One region of the Paraburkholderia sp. RL17-383-BIF-A genome, then DNA from elsewhere that is predicted to be linked to it. Evidence: riboswitches for the same ligand, from Rfam matches in the RefSeq annotation. Region 1 holds a riboswitch; each other region holds the start of a gene.

Region 1 (5,237 bases):
TTGATCTCGCCGAGCGGTCGTGCGCACTTGCCGGCGGCAGCGCGGCCGATACGCTGCTGATCGTGCCGCAGTTTCTCGCGACCGCGGATGTCGAAGCGCATGCGTTGCCGCCGTCCACATTGCATTGGGACTGGACGAGCTGGATGGGCGGCGAAAACGCCGAAGGTCCCGCGCCGATCAGTTCATTCGATGTACTCGACGCCATTGTGCACACGCTCGCATCACGCGAGCAGTTCGCGTCGCTCGCCGAGGTGGTGGTCGCCGGGCACTCGGGCGGCGGGCAGGTCGTGCAGCGCTATGCGGTGGTCGCGCGCAGCGAGGCACCGCTCACCGCACGCGGCATTGTGCTGCGATACGTGGTGGCGAATCCTTCGTCGTATGTGTATTTCGATGCGCTGCGACCTACAGCCTCTGGCGAGTTCGCGGAGTTCGATAGGGCGATGTGCCCGTCGTTCAATCGCTGGAAGTACGGGCTCGAAGATTTGCCGGCTTACGCGCGCGAGTCGGGCGACGCTGGTTCCGCGGCGGCGCTCGAAGCGCGCTACGCGCAACGCGACGTCACCGTGCTGCTCGGCGGCGCGGATTACGATCCGCAGCATCCGGCGCTCGACCGTTCATGCGCCGCGCAAACGCAAGGAAGCCACCGTCTCGGGCGAGGACTCGCTTATGCGCGTTATATGGCGGCGCGGCATGCGGAAGGATTGGCGACGCATCGGACGTTCGTGATCGATGGTGTCGGGCACGATGCCAAAGGGATTTTCTCATCGCCTCAAGGACTGGCTGCTTTGTTTGGTGCGGGTCTGTGATGCGCGTGGCGCGAGAGCGTGTGTGAGGCGCTCGGCGCGCATGGGCACGAAGCGTGCTACTTCGCTTCATGCTACTTGTAAGCCACTTCGAGGACCGCGCCGACATGAACAGAACCCGATTGCTTGCCTCCGCGCTTGCCGCTGCATCATTCGGCGCGTTGCTGCCGTGCAGCGCCAATGCCGACGACGCGCCTAGCCCCTGTGCATCACTGAAACGCATCGTAGCGGCGGCGCCTGGCGGCCTCGTGTCGTTGACGCCGGACGATGGCAAAGGCGTCGCGCAACCCTACGGCGACGACGCGCAATGTTCGGCGAGCCACGGCAGCTATCAATGCACGTGGACGCCGCATCACGACGCCGGTTCAAATGCGGACGCGCTGCAAGCGGTCGCGGCGGACGTCGCGTCGTGTTTGCCCGACGCGACACACGACCAGAATTCGCCGGGACGGCAGCACTTTTATCTCGGCGCGAAGGGCAAGCGGACCGACATTACCGTAACGCCGACGGGTTCGAACAAGTTGCGCCTGGTGGTGTCGGGTAAGTGAATCGGGCTGCGGCGTGAAAGCGGCTAATGCGTCGCCGGCCACCACGACCAGCCGCGTGATGAGCGCCGCAACTCGATCATCGAAAGCGGTGCGATTTCAATGCGCGAAAACACCACGGGCGATGCCCCCAGCGCATACACGATCGCTGCTCTGAGAAGCGGCGCGTGCGTGACGGCGACCACGTTGCACATATCGGCCGATGCAAGGTCGGGCGTGCCGCCTAGCGCAACGAGCCATTCTCCTACCCGCTTCACGAGCTGACTGAACGACTCGCCGCCGTGCGGCGCGGCGTCGGGATCGCGTATCCATGCGGCGAGGTCTTGCGGCGCTTCGGCTTCGAGATCGGCAAGCCGCCGCCCTCGCCAATGGCCATAGTTCATGTCCGCCAGCGCGACATCGACCGACGCGGCGAGGCCGAGGGCCGCCGCCGTATCTCGTGCGCAGACGGCCGGGCTCACATAGGCTGACGCGCTTTCCGCGATCGCCAGACGTGTGTTCGTGGCGTGGGCGCGGGCTTCTGCGATAGCGCGGGCGTCGAGCGGGTCATCGGCGGGGAAACGGCCTGCACGTTGGGCTGCGGTCGATGCGTGGCTGATCAGTAATAGCCGTATGTCCACTCTGTTCATTTCCTGTGAGGCTGCGCCGAAAAGGAGCGTAGGCAAGAAGGGTGCGTCCGCTTTGCGTTGCCGGGTGCCGGAGTTTAGCGCGTAGAATAGCCGGACTGCGAAGCACGGAAGCCGGTGAAAACCCGGCGCGGTCGCGCCACTGTAATCGGCAGCACATGCCGAAAGCCAGACCTGAGCTTCGCATCATTCCTCTGCAACGACTATCGGGGCGCGTAACCCCAGGAGATGTCCATCATGACAGCTGTTTTCGATCCCGCTTCGCAGGCCGCTTCTCAGCCCGTTTTTGAACCCACGCCGATTCCGCTGCGCGAGTTGCTGCCGTGGGTCGTGTTCGGGGGGCTGCTGCTGTTGCTCGCGCTTTACTTCGTGGGTGCGGAACAGGGCGCCACATCGCTGGTGCCCGGCATGTACGTGCATGAGTTCGTGCACGACGGTCGCCATCTGCTCGGCTTTCCCTGTCACTAACGGAGTCGGACATGGTCGGTAAATTGTTGGTGCGCGGGATGCTGGCAGGCATCGCCGCGGGACTGCTCACGTTCGGCTTCGCCCGGGTCGCGGGCGAGCCGCAAGTCAATCAGGCGATCTCATTCGAAGAAAGGGCCGATGCCGCGAAAGACGAGGCGCCCGAACCCGCGATGGTGAGCCGCGAGACGCAACAAGGACTCGGCCTGTTGACCGGGGTGGCGGTGTACGGCGCGGCGTTTGGCGGGTTGTTCTCGTTGGTGTTCGCTTACGCGTATGGGCGCGCGGGGGCATTGAGCGCACGCGCGTTGTCCGCGTGGCTGGCGCTCGGTGCGTTCATTGCGCTGGCGGTCGTTCCCAACCTGAAGTATCCGGCGAACCCGCCTGCGGTCGGCGACCCGGAGACGATCGGGACGCGCACGGGCCTGTTCTTCCTGATGATTGCGATCTCGCTGGCCGCGATGGTGTTTTCGCTCAAGGTGCGGCGCCGTGTGGCCGCGAAACTCGGCTCGTGGAATGGCTCGATTGTGGCGGGGTTGGTGTTTGTCGTGATTATCGCAGCGGTGCAACTGTCGATGCCGTCTTTCAATGAAGTGCCGGAGGGTTTTCCGGCGGCGCTGCTGTGGAAGTTCCGTGTGGCGGCGTTGGGTATGCAGGCGATCATGTGGACGACGATTGGACTGCTGTTCGGCGCGCTCGTTGAGCGCGGTGCGTTTATGCGGTTGGGCGGTCGGCCGGCGGTGTAGTCGGCTTGATGGTTGGTGGAGGCGATGGGCGCAACCGCCTCGGTGGTTGTGCCCGGCGTTCTCTGCCTGGCTCGTCGCTGTTTGCGCGCGGGGGGCGAGAAGGTTTGTGCGTCAAGGAGTTGGGGCTGTTGTGGGGTGGTTATCCACAGGCTTGAGCACAGAATCTGTGGATAAAGTTCCAGCATTGAGACGTCCCAGCTTCGCGGCCCGGTCGTCGGGGGCAAAGCAGAGCAATCCTATGCCCGCGCCAATCCAGCCGGTTTGTCGGGCAAAGCCGTTGTTGTTCAGGTCGAAATAAGTCGCGCTGGTGTTCAGGGGGCAGGTTTATTCCTGAGCCGGTCAGGTCAAGAACTAATGGGCTGGTTGAGTCCAACGGAGGGCCGTCGTATTTGCCCAGGGCGCCGCCACCTGCGCCTGAACCGGGCCAACGCATCGGCGACACTCGCAATTACCGCTCCAATGGTATTCAGCACGTCCGCGACAGTACTTGCCAGGTTCAGACCACTTGCGCTTAGCCGATTCGAGCCCGCCCGCATGGGCGCGGGAATGCGGTCGAACGCGATCGCCGAGGAACCGACAGGCGGAGCCCATCGAATGCGGGGTACCGGACTTTAGCTACTGGCTCGCGCTAACCCCACGCGTCTTGCTGGAAGGTGTGCGGGTATTCGCTGACTGGAGGTCAAACTGATTACCCACCGCTACTGCTGACCGAAGTACCGATGCAAGGCACTGCCCCTCTCATCGATAAACCGCCCCGCATTTCAAATGTGAGATAGCCCTACGACGCAAGGTGAAAGAATACGGCTTTGACGCATAGCTAAGCGAGCAAATGACATTCAGTGAGGAAAGCAAATCAGAGAACGGTTCCACTCGAACGCCTTTGCGCCTATTTATCCTGCCTATTCTCGTGTGGTTCACCGGAGTAGTGCTGTCCGTCAACTGCCACGTTGGCGTGTGGGTAATCCGGGACGTGTATCTAGGCGATTTCTCGGTGGTGCTTGGTCTGCTTTGGGCCTACACATTCAAGAGACTTCGCGAGCCGCTGAGAAACATCGCTGCTCACATCACAGTAACTTCGGTAGCCATGGGACTGCTTGTGTGTGCCGCCGTATGGCAATGCATATTGGCCCTGCCACGCTTCACCGCGCAGTCTTCACGAACTTTCGATGTCACATACGAGCGAATCGGCGGCAGGAAGGGATGCCGGTTTGGCGTTGAGTTTAGGGATGATTTCATCCGGGACACAATCAGGGTATGCGGACCGGCCTCGAATATTCCGGGCAATCGAGCCTACGGCCGGCTTCGTGTCCATGAGGCGACTGGCCCATGGGGCGTTTATATCCTGAAGTTGGTGGCTATCAAGGAAAATCGGACCTAGAGCCCTATGCGTCAACTGGCAAAGAAGTGACATGTCCCTGTCGGGGCGAAACGTATTCGCGAGTGATGCTAATCGCTACCGAGGTTCGTGGTGCGAGGGACTACGCTGTACCTCCATTCGTCTTGCGTTCGCCATTTCACTAATTGCAGTTCGCGGTATCTGACGGTTGTCGTTATAAATTCCTACGCCTCGTGTCGATATTCCCAAGCCATGGTTTATGTGAATGCACGGAGAGCGTGATTTTAGGAGTTATCGCATTCTGCGGTAATCGTGATCCCTATAGGTTACCTGTGCGTCAAGCAAATAACCTATAGGAATAAGAATGAGAAGACACAGACTGTACGGAGAGGCGACCGGATTTTTAGGCCGCCTGGTGGTTGCCTTCACGTTATTGGTTCTTGTGTTCACCGCGAACGCAGACGACTGCTTCTCACTGTACGCAAAGTCCGGCGCCACACCGGGTTCCAAGACATGCAAGCTCGACGTCACAAGCAATACGCCTGGCGGAATGGGCAACTATGCGTGTATTAACGACCTCGCACTAATTGATCAATGGTGCAGCTCAACCGAAACCCCGCCTGACGATACCTGCCCGGTGGCGGACCCGGTGTTTCCGGCAAATGGAGTTGTCACGCTTTCTGAAACTGACTTTGCTAGCGGCGATACGTCGCCGC
Region 2 (5,237 bases), on a different contig from region 1:
TCAGCTTCATGAACGCTTCGCGGCGTTGGCCGAGCGCGTCGGCGGTGGCGAGGCGTTCGGTTTCCACCGTGTCATGCAAGGCCGTGCGCAGCGCCGGATCGGTGATTCGCGCGATCCGCCACGGCTGCATGAAGCCGACGCTCGGCGCGTGATGCGCCGCGTCGAGCAGGCGCTGCAGCACGGCGGCGTCGACCGGATCGCGCACGAAATGGCGCATGTCGCGGCGTTCGTAAATGGCGCGGTAGACAGCGTCGCGCTCGAAATCGTCAAAAGGCTTCGCCATGGAACAGGGCGGCCGCGAAGGCCGGGTTGGAGGGCCAATAAGCGTGCATGTAGCTCGCCACGATCGAACCTGCGCGGTAGACGGCCTCACCGGGCGCGTCGCCTTGCGGCCGGATCGCCGAACGCAGAGGCGTGAGCGAGGTGTCGAGCTTCGAGTAGTGAAACGTGTGGCCGGTCATCGGCCCGTGCAGGCTGTCGATCCGTTGCATGCCGAGCGCGGTGAAGCGCGTTTGCATCGTCGCGTGGCCTCGCAGCAGGCCGAGCATCGGCGTGCTGACGCCTTGCGTGTCGGTGAGGCGGTCGAGCAGATAGAGCATGCCGCCGCATTCGGCAACGAGCGGCTTGCCCGCGGCCGCGTGCGCGCGAATGCTCGCGGCGCTGCGCGTGCTGGCCGCCAGCGTTGCCGCGTGCAGCTCCGGGTAGCCGCCGGGCAGGTACAGCGCGTCCGCGTGTTCGGGCAGTGGCTGGTCGGCGAGCGGCGAGAAGTAATCGATCCGCGCGCCGAGCGCTTCCAGCAGCGCGACGTTGGCCGGATAGATGAACGAGAATGCGGCGTCGCGCGCGATGGCGATCGTCTTGCCCTCCAGCAGACGCGGCAGCACGTCCGGCACGGGCGCGCCGAACTCGACCGGCGGCGGCAGTTCGCACAGCGCGGTGCGGCCGAGCGTATCGGCGGCGTGATCCAGGCGCGCATTGAGATCGTCGATTTCGTCCGCCTGGTGCAAGCCGAGATGACGGTCGGGTAAGGCGATTTCATCGCTGGCGGCAATGTGCCCGCACCAGCGCAGACCTGGCGGCAACGCTTCTTCGAGCATCTGCGCGTGTCGCGCGGAGCCGACGCGATTGGCGAGCACGCCGTAAAACGGCACTTGCGGCCGGAATTGCGCGAGGCCGAAGGCCACCGCGCCGAAGGTCTGCGCCATTGCCTTCGCCGAAATCACCGCGAGCACGGGCACGCGGAACGTGGTGGCGAGATCGGCGCTGCTCGGCGTGCCGTCGAACAAACCCATCACGCCTTCTATCAGGATCAGGTCGGCTTCGGCGGCCGCTTGCGCGAGCAGGCTGCGGCAGGCGGCTTCGCCCACCATCCACAGATCGAGCGAGAGGACGGGCGCGCCGCTTGCGCGCGCCAGAATCATCGGATCGAGAAAATCCGGTCCGGTCTTGAAGACGCGCACGCGTCGCCCCAGCCGCCGATGGTAGCGCGCCAGACCCGCGGTGATCGTGGTCTTGCCTTGACCCGACGCGGGCGCGCTGATGAAGAGGGCGGGGCATGCACCGGAGGACGTCTCTTTTGAAGACTCGCCGGCCGAGGTGCCCTCGGGGGACGCGGACATCGCTCAGAACTCCACGCCGCGCTGCGCTTTCACACCCTGCTCGCGATACGGATGCTTGACGATGCGCATTTCGGTGACGAGGTCGGCGGCTTCGATCAACGCGTCCGGCGCGTGGCGGCCGGTCACCACCACGTGCAGCATCGGCGCGCGCGCGTTCAGCACCGCGAGCACTTCGTCGAGCGGCAGGTATTCGTACTTGAGCACCGTGTTCAGCTCGTCGAGGATCACCATCTGATACTCGCCGCTTTCGATCATGCGGCGCGCTTCGTCCCAGCCTTTGCGCGCGGTCGCGATATCGGCGTCGCGGTTCTGCGTGTTCCAGGTGTAGCCGTCGCCCATCGTGACGAAATCGCAGTTGGCGATCGCGCCGAGAAAGTCGCGCTCCGACGTGTGCAGCGCGCCCTTGATGAACTGCACGACGCCAAGGCGCATGCCGTGGCCCAACACCCGTACGGCCATGCCGAATGCGGCGGTGGTTTTGCCCTTGCCGGTGCCGGTGTTGACGATCAGCAGGCCTTTTTCGACGGTGGCGTTGGCCTGTTTCTTCTCGTGGCCTTCGCGTCGGCGCTCGGTCATGCGTTGATGCGATTCGGGATCGGTCTTCATGGCAGGTTCTGTTCCTGAGTGTCGTTGTTTGGGTGTTCGCGTTGGGCTTAGGCCGTGGTCGAGGCGATCGCCACGGTGACGCCGGCATGGACGGTCTTGCGCACGAGGAGCCGTGCTCGAGGCGCTCCGGACGTGGTGGATTCACCGAGTCCGTCCGTCGCTGCAAGCAGCGCGCACGGCTCGCACACGCCATCCACGCCGAGGTGCTCACGCGCTGCCGCCGAAGGCTCCGCCACGGGCATCGCAGCGATCCGTTCACGGCTGAAGAATGTCAGCCGCAGCGCATGACGCGCGCAAAATTCGAGCAGGCCGGCTTCGTGGGCTTTGGTATCGATGGACGCTACGGTGCCGATTTCATCGAACGCATGCGCGCCGAGCGCGGCGCGCACCGCCGCGTCGATCTGTTCGGCCGAGCTGTGCGCACGGCAACCAATGCCCACGCTCAGCGTCTTCATTGTGTAGCCGCGCCGTCTGCGCAAGGCGCTTCGTCATCGGCCCGCGCCGCTGCGCGCGCCAGCGCGAGCGACGCCACACCGCCGATCACCACGATCGCCGGCGAGCCGAGTCCGGCACGCGCGACGGTGTCGGCGAACTCGCCGAGCCGCGCGAGCGCATGGCGCTGCTCCGGACGGGTGGCCGATTCGATCGCCGCGCATGGCGTGTCGGCGCTCATGCCGGCCGCGAGCAACGCGTCGACGATATCGTGCAGCCGGCGCATGCCCATATAGATCACGAGGGTCATGCGCGTAGCGACGAGCGCGGCCCAGTCGGGTTCGCCGCTACCCGCGCCGTGCCCGGTGACGAATACCACGCCTTGAGCGTGATCGCGGTGCGTGACGGGAATGCCGATGGCCGCGGGCGCGGCGATGCCCGCCGTAATGCCGTTGATGACCTCCACCTCGACGCCCGCCGCATGCAGCGCCTGCTGTTCTTCGCCGCCCCGGCCGAACACGAACGGATCGCCGCCTTTCAGGCGCGCGACGCTGCGCCCGGCCCGCACGTGTTCGAGCAACTGCGCGACGATGCCGGCCTGCGGCGTGGACGGATGGCCGCCGCGTTTGCCGACGTAGACGACCTGCGCGTCGGCGCGCGCGAACTGCAGCACGTCGGGATTCACCAGGTCGTCGACCAGCACCACATCGGCTTGGGCCAATGCGCGGGTCGCCTTGAGGGTCATGAGTTCGACGTCGCCGGGGCCGGCGCCGATCAGCCAGGCGCGGGTCATCGCGACGTGCATGGCGAGCGCCACGTCGTGACGGGCGGAAAGGGGCGAAGCGCGCAGGCGCGCCGGATGACGGACTTTGGGGGCATGCAGTGCTACGGATTCAGGCACGGCGAAACGCGCGGCTCGCCACGGTCCCTTTGGGAACGGATCGACGAACGGATGCGCCACGTCGTGCTTCAGCGCCTTCACATCCGTCCCTCGCGGATTCCGGCGGCCGGCGGCGTGATGTTGCCCTGAGGTTCGCCGCCTCCGCGTCTGGCCGGTATCCGGGCTGGCGGCCTCATGCGCTTTGCCTTCCCGTCCGCATTCGTTGGAATGTCATGGACAGTGGCATCGAAAAAACGCATGCGCGGCGCGAGCTGAAAGACACCGCGCCGCAGGTCGCTTACCGTTGCGGGGACAGCACAGGTTGAGCGCGTAAAGCGCGGCCTGTTTCCCGTTTAACTGCACACGCGAATGCATGTGCGGGCACCAAACGCGCGCATACGATAGCACATGGCGTCCCGCCCGATAAGCGCTTGCGGCTTGCGTTTCCTTGACGGCACCGGGCCGCGGGCCTACACTCGCACGCACTTTGGTGCTCGTGTGCGCGCTCGTGCGCATGCAGTTAAACGGGAAACAGGGTGCCCGCCTGCCATGGATCGGGTCAACCTGTGCTGCCCCCGCAACGGTAAGCGAAATGTGGTGCTGCGGTAAGTTCTTTAGCGCCACGGAGCCGGCTTCGATGTCCACGCGCAAGGCCGCGTCGGCATATCACCACTGGGCGAGAAATCACTCGCCCGGGAAGGGGAAGCGGCGCTTTCGCCAGCCCGGATACCGGCCAGAATACGAAGGGCGAACGCCGCGGGGATGCGGCGGTGCGTTCATGATCTCATTCCCGCTTCCTGTTTTTCTGTTGTCGCGGCAACCCGTCGTTCGTCCCCGTGTTGTGTTGTCGTCCTGGCTCGCTGGGCTTACGCGCCGCTTACCTGGCTACCCGGCCGATGCACGCAGACGCGCAGACAGACACACAAAAACACGCCGGCGTGCACGTGCAACTCCTACGGATGGACCTCACGATGCAAACTCAAATGCGCAAGATCCCCGTCACCATCGTCACGGGCTTTCTCGGCAGCGGCAAGACCACGCTGCTGCGGCACATTCTTCAGCATGCGGGCGGCAAGCGCATCGCGGTGATCGTCAACGAGTTCGGCGAACTCGGTATCGACGGGGAAATTCTCAAGGGTTGCGGAATCGGTTGCGATGAAAACGGCGTCGAAACCGAAGGCCAATTGTATGAACTCGCCAACGGGTGCCTGTGCTGCACCGTGCAGGAAGAGTTCTTTCCGGTGATGGAAAAACTCGTCGAGCGCCGCGATCAGATCGATCACGTGCTGATCGAGACGTCGGGGCTCGCGTTGCCCAAGCCGCTGGTGCAGGCCTTCAACTGGCCGCAGATCAAGAGCAGCTTTACCGTGGATGCCGTGGTCACCGTGGTGGACGGCCCGGCTGCGGCAAGCGGTCAGTTCGCCGACAACCCGGTCGCCGTGGATGCACAGCGCAAGGCCGATCCGAATCTCGACCACGAATCGCCGTTGCACGAACTGTTCGAAGATCAGTTGTCCGCCGCCGATCTGGTGATTCTGAACAAGACCGATTTGCTCGACGACGCGCAGCAAAACGCGGTCGAGCTGGTGATTCGCGAAGAGATTCCGCCGCAAGTGAAGATCGTGCGCGCGCAGATGGGCCGGCTCGATCTGCATACGTTACTGGGGCTCGAAGCCGCCTCGGAAGAGACGATCCACCTG
Region 3 (5,237 bases), on a different contig from region 1:
GGGGCCGACGCCAAGTCCGAACAAACGTCCTTGCACGGTCATTTATTCGACCTCCGTTGCCAGCGCGTTCACGGCGGCCGCCGCCATGGCGCTGCCGCCGCGACGGCCGTGCACGACCACATAGGGCACACCGCGGCTGTTTTCCGCGAGCATGGCTTTCGATTCGGCCGCGCCGACAAAGCCCACCGGGAAGCCGAGGATCAGGGCAGGCCGGGGCGCGCCCGCGTCGAGCATATCGAGCAGATGAAACAGCGCGGTCGGCGCATTGCCGATCACGACGACGCTACCCGCCAGATGCGGCCGCCACAATTCGAGCGCGGCCGCGGAGCGCGTATTGCCGAGTTCGCGTGCGAGCGACGGCACGTCCGAGTGCGTGAGCGTGCAGATGACTTCGTTGTTCGCCGGCAACCGCGCGCGCGTGATGCCTTGCGCGACCATGCCGGCATCGCACAGGATCGGCGCGCCTTGCGCGAGCGCCGCACGGCCCGCCGTGCCCGCGCCTGCGGAAAACTCCAGATCGTCGATCACATCGACCATGCCGCACGCGTGGATCACGCGCACCGCGAGTTTTTCGAGGTCGGCGGGAATGCGCGACAAGTCGGCCTCCGCGCGGATCGTCGCGAAGGATTGGCGATAGATCTCCTGACCGTCGCGAATGTAATCAAGCATCGGTGTTACTCCGGGCCAGGCGTTCGAACATGTCGGCGGCCTGGTCGATCGTCAGTTGGCGCGCGACGCACTGGCCGAAACCGGGCCGTCCGTCGCGTCGATAAAGGTCGTAGAGGCCGGGCGCCGCCGCCAGCAGCGTGTACGGCGCGCAATGCGCCGTGGCGCACGAGCGGGAGCAGCCGCTCAGATGCACGTCGACGCCGTCAGGCAGGCGTGCGGCGAGGCGCAACGCGTCGGCCTTGGTGTCGGCGAGGCTCTTCGCACAGCCGCTCGATCCCGCGCAGGCAATCAGGCGCGTGATGGCTTGCGCGGGATCGGTGGCGAGGCCGAGCGTGGTCAAGCCGGATAGCACAGCGGGAACCGCGTGCGTTGCGATGTCGGGCAGCAGCACGCTTTGCCAGGGTGTGAAACGCAGTGTGCCGTTACCGTGCTGCTGGGACAGCGCGGCGAGGGCGCGCAGGGCGCCGGCGTCGAGGCGTCCGAGCGTTGGCTGGCCGCCTACGTGCGAGGCTCCGGGCCCCCGTTGAGGGTGGACGCCGAGGCGCAGGCTCGCATCGGCGGGTGCGGCTCGACGCCAGTGGGCCAGCGACGCGTCTCGCGTCAGCGGAAAATGGACGTACCGTTGAGCGTGATGCAAGAGCGCGTCGGCGCAATGGCCGGCTAGTAGGTGACGCATGCGCGTGGCGTCGGCGGGGGCGAGTTCGAGGAAGGTGAACAGCAGCGCGCGCACCAGAGCGGGGACCTGTGAAGGCAGAACCGCGGCCAGTGCAGCCGTGCTGTGCGCACCGGGTTTTGCAGCAAGGTCCGGCGAACCGGTATCGTCGTACTGCGTTGGCGAGCCCGCACACGCACTCGCGGGCGGACAACCCGCCAGCCCGAATACGAATCGCACGCCGTCCGGCTCCTGCGACGCCGCCAGCCAGACATCGTGCGGATGATCCACTCTCGCGAGCCGTTCACCGCCGTCCAGCAGCAGCGCGAATTTCGGCGACAGCGCCGCGAAACGCGTTTCGCTTTGCAGCATCGAAAGCAGATCGGCGCACAGCGGGCGCGTGTCGAACAGGGCTGACGGGTCGCGTCCGGCAGCGGGGCTGATCATCACGTTGCGCACGTCGTCGGCGGCGATTGCCGCTGGTGTGTCCGGTGCCTTCGCCGCGCCGCTCGACGGCCTCGGCCCGAGCCCGGCAGCCACGAGCGCCGCAATCAACGCCGCTTCGTCACCCGGCTTGACCCCACGCACCTGCAGATTTGCCCGATTGGTCAGCTCGATTGCCCCGGCAGCGTGGCGTGCGCAGGCATCCGCGAGCGCGCGCGCCTGCGCTGCGCTCAACTCGCCGCCAGGCAGTTTGATGCGGCAAAGCCCGCCGTCGCGGGCGGCCACGATGCGCAGCAGCCCCGGACACGCCGAGGGCCGCGGCGTCGCGGCCGCGTTGGAGACAATGGTGGAAGGCGAAGCATGATTCAAGACGGACACCGGTTTAGCGTCGCGCGACGGCCCGAGCATGCCGTGAGCGGGCATGGCTGCGGCATCGGTACACCCCGCCCGATGTTGGTTGGCACGAACAGTCTCGCCGGCAGGTCTCCTGGCTGGCAGGTCATGGGCCGCCGCTGCCTTCCCGGTAGAACCAGTGGCGTGGAGCGCAGGCGGACTCGCTGCATACAGTTGCGGGGGCAGCCACAGTGGCACTGTGTTCCCTCTTCGGCCCCGAAGGGCACCGGCGGCTGTATTATGCCTTTTTTCGAACAGCACAACGAGGCTGGGCGCTTTGATCGGCGCGGTACAGCGGACTATTTGAAGACACAGAATGAGGATGGGTGCATGCCGGCGTGGCTGACGGTGGTGGGCATAGGCGACGACGGTTTCGCCGGTTTGGGAAGGCCCGCGCGGCGTGCTTTGCTGGAAGCGTCGGTGGTCTACGGCGGCGAACGTCATCTGGCGATGCTGCCCGCGCGGCTCGCCGCGCGCCGTGCCGCGTGGCCGCGTCCGTTCGATCTCGCGCCTTTGCTCGCCGAGCGCGGCGGCGCAGTGTGCGTGCTGGCGAGCGGCGACCCGATGCTGTTCGGTGTGGGCGCGACGCTCGCGCGACAGTTGCCGGCAGGAGAGTTGCGCGTGCTGCCCGCGCCGTCATCGTTGTCGCTGGCCGCTGCGCGCCTCGGCTGGCCGTTGCAGGACGTCGCGACGGTGTCGCTGGTGGGCCGGCCGTTGGCGACGTTGAACGCGCATCTGCACGACGGCGCGCGCGTGTTCGTGCTGAGCGCGGACGGTCGCACGCCCGCCGCGCTCGCGGAGTTGCTCAACGCCCGCGGTTTCGGTGCGACCCGTATGAGCGTGCTGGAACACCTGGGCGGCGAGTTGGAGCGGCGCATCGACGGCCGTGCGGATCAATGGCCGGCGGGTGAGGTGGCCGCGCTGAATCTGATCGCACTCGACTGCCGTGCCACCGAGGGCGCGCCGCGTTTGCCGCTGACCTGCGGTTTGCCCGACGACGCCTTTCGCCACGACGGCCAGTTGACCAAGCGCGATGTGCGCGCGATCACGCTCGCGCGTCTCGCGCCGGCGCCCGGCGAATTGCTGTGGGACGTGGGCGCGGGCAGCGGCTCGATCGGCATTGAATGGATGCGCGCGCATCCGACGTGCCGGGCGATCGCAATTGAAGGGCATGCGGAGCGTCAGCGCTTCATCGAACGTAATCGCGATGCGTTGGGCGTGCCGACTTTGCAACTCGTCGCGGGCCGCGCGCCTGCCGCGTTGCAAGGGCTGCCGGGGCCGGATGCGGTGTTCATCGGCGGCGGTGCGACGGTGCCGGGTGTGCTCGAAGCGTGCTGGGTCAGTCTGCGTGAGGGCGGCCGGCTGGTCGCCAACGCGGTCACGTTGCAAGGCGAAGCGGCGCTGGCGGCATGGCGCGAGCGGCACGGCGGCACGTTGACGCGGATCGCGCTCGCGGACGCGCAACCGCTCGGCGGGTTCGATACGTGGCGGCAGGCGCTGCCAATCACGCTGCTGGATGTGACCAAGCCGGCCGGAGGTGCTGTGAGGAACCCCGACTCACCCCAAGAACCCTGATGCGCGAAGAAACGCCCGAACAACCCGCGCCGCTGCGTAGCGGCTACACGACCGGCAGTTGCGCCACCGCGACGTCGCTGGCGGCGGCGCGTCTGCTGCTCGCGGGCGTGGCCAGCGACGTCGCGGAGATCGTATTGCCCAAGGGCCAGCATGTGCCGATGCCGCTGGTGTTCTGCCGCCTGATCGACGATGGCGCCGGCGGCGCCGAAGCCGGCACCATCAAGGACGCCGGCGACGATCCCGACGTCACGCATGGCGCGCTCGTATTCGCGCGCGTGCGCCTCGTCGCCACGCCGGGCGTGACGTTTCGCGCGGGGCCGGGCGTCGGCACGGTGACGCGTGCGGGACTGACGCTGCCGGTTGGCGAACCGGCGATCAACCCCGTGCCGCGCAGAATGATGACCGAGCATCTGGCCGAACTCGCGGCGGAGCATGCCTATGGCGGCGGCTTCGAGGTCACGATCGGCGTGGAAGGCGGCGAAGCGCTCGCGCTGAAAACGATGAACCCGCGTCTCGGCATTCTCGGCGGTCTGTCGATCCTCGGCACCACCGGCATCGTGCGGCCGTTTTCGTGCTCGGCGTACATCGCATCGATCCATCAGGGCATCGACGTCGCGCGCGCCAACGGCTACACGCATCTCGCCGCCTGCACCGGCAACGCCAGTGAGGACGCGATGCGCGCGCACTACGGTCTGCCGGATATCGCGCTGATCGAAATGGGCGACTTCGTCGGTGCGGTGCTCAAGCATATGAAGCGCGCCCCGGTCGAGCGTCTGAGCGTGTGCGGCGGCTTCGGCAAACTCAGCAAGCTGGCGGCGGGGCATCTCGATCTGCATAGCCGTCATTCGAGCATCGATCTTGAACGGCTCGCGCAGTGGGCGGCCGCACACGGCGCCGACGCCGCGCTTCAGGCGGCGATTCGTGCGGCCAATACGAGCCAGCAGGCGGTTGCATTGGCGCGTGAGCAGCAGGTGCCGCTCGGCGATATCGTCTGCCGGCATGCGCTGGCCGTGGCGCGCGATATCGTGCCGCCGCAGGTCCACGTGGAAATGTTCGCGATCGACCGCCAGGGCAACCTGATCGGAGCCGCGCAATGAAGCGGATTCTGCTGCTCGGCGGCACCGGCGACGCATTGCGGATCGCTCGCGAACTCAACGATCCCGTCCACGTGTACAGTCTCGCCGGCCTCGGCAAGGTGCCGGGCGATCTCTCGTGCTCGGTGCGCGTGGGCGGTTTCGGCGGCAGCGAGGGCCTGGCGCGTTACATCGACAGTGAGGGCATTGGCCTCGTGCTTGACGCGACGCATCCGTATGCCGCGCAAATCAGCGCGAATGCGGCACAGGCGAGCCGCGTTGCGCGTGTGCCGTATTGGGCGCTGCGCCGTCCGGCCTGGCAGCCGCAAGCCGGCGACGATTGGCGCATGGTCGGTGACTGGGGCGCGCTCGCGGATGCGCTTGCGCCGTTCAGGAAGCCGCTCTTCACGCTCGGCCGCGAACCGCTTGCG

What was found. A riboswitch is a leader RNA that binds a small molecule or an ion and turns the genes downstream of it on or off. The one in region 1 is predicted to bind cobalamin.
Region 2: another riboswitch for cobalamin. It lies ahead of cobA (uroporphyrinogen-III C-methyltransferase); the one in region 1 lies ahead of P0D71_RS29940 (CbtB domain-containing protein).
Region 3: another riboswitch for cobalamin. It lies ahead of cobG (precorrin-3B synthase); the one in region 1 lies ahead of P0D71_RS29940 (CbtB domain-containing protein).

Annotation. Positions count from the first base shown of each region.
Region 1 covers NZ_JARESR010000035.1:78,073-83,309, forward strand. Annotated here, with positions in the region: gene P0D71_RS29925 (alpha/beta hydrolase) at 1-806, shown strand, start outside; gene P0D71_RS29930 (hypothetical protein) at 911-1,351, shown strand; gene P0D71_RS29935 (histidine phosphatase family protein) at 1,375-1,968, opposite strand; adenosylcobalamin (AdoCbl) riboswitch at 2,057-2,209, shown strand; gene P0D71_RS29940 (CbtB domain-containing protein) at 2,212-2,442, shown strand; gene P0D71_RS29945 (CbtA family protein) at 2,454-3,185, shown strand; partial or broken gene P0D71_RS29950 (DUF6531 domain-containing protein) at 4,886-5,237, shown strand, end outside.
Region 2 covers NZ_JARESR010000008.1:7,404-12,640, reverse strand. Annotated here, with positions in the region: gene bluB (5,6-dimethylbenzimidazole synthase) at 1-283, opposite strand, end outside; gene P0D71_RS11650 (cobyrinic acid a,c-diamide synthase CobB) at 267-1,619, opposite strand; gene cobO (cob(I)yrinic acid a,c-diamide adenosyltransferase) at 1,623-2,225, opposite strand; gene P0D71_RS11640 (cobalamin biosynthesis protein) at 2,273-2,680, opposite strand; gene cobA (uroporphyrinogen-III C-methyltransferase) at 2,677-3,450, opposite strand; cobalamin riboswitch at 3,691-3,941, opposite strand; cobalamin riboswitch at 4,009-4,289, shown strand; gene cobW (cobalamin biosynthesis protein CobW) at 4,509-5,237, shown strand, end outside.
Region 3 covers NZ_JARESR010000018.1:124,702-129,938, forward strand. Annotated here, with positions in the region: gene P0D71_RS21110 (precorrin-2 C(20)-methyltransferase) at 1-42, opposite strand, end outside; gene P0D71_RS21115 (precorrin-8X methylmutase) at 43-669, opposite strand; gene cobG (precorrin-3B synthase) at 662-2,173, opposite strand; cobalamin riboswitch at 2,226-2,404, opposite strand; gene cbiE (precorrin-6y C5,15-methyltransferase (decarboxylating) subunit CbiE) at 2,489-3,733, shown strand; gene P0D71_RS21130 (cobalt-precorrin-5B (C(1))-methyltransferase) at 3,733-4,830, shown strand; gene P0D71_RS21135 (cobalt-precorrin-6A reductase) at 4,827-5,237, shown strand, end outside.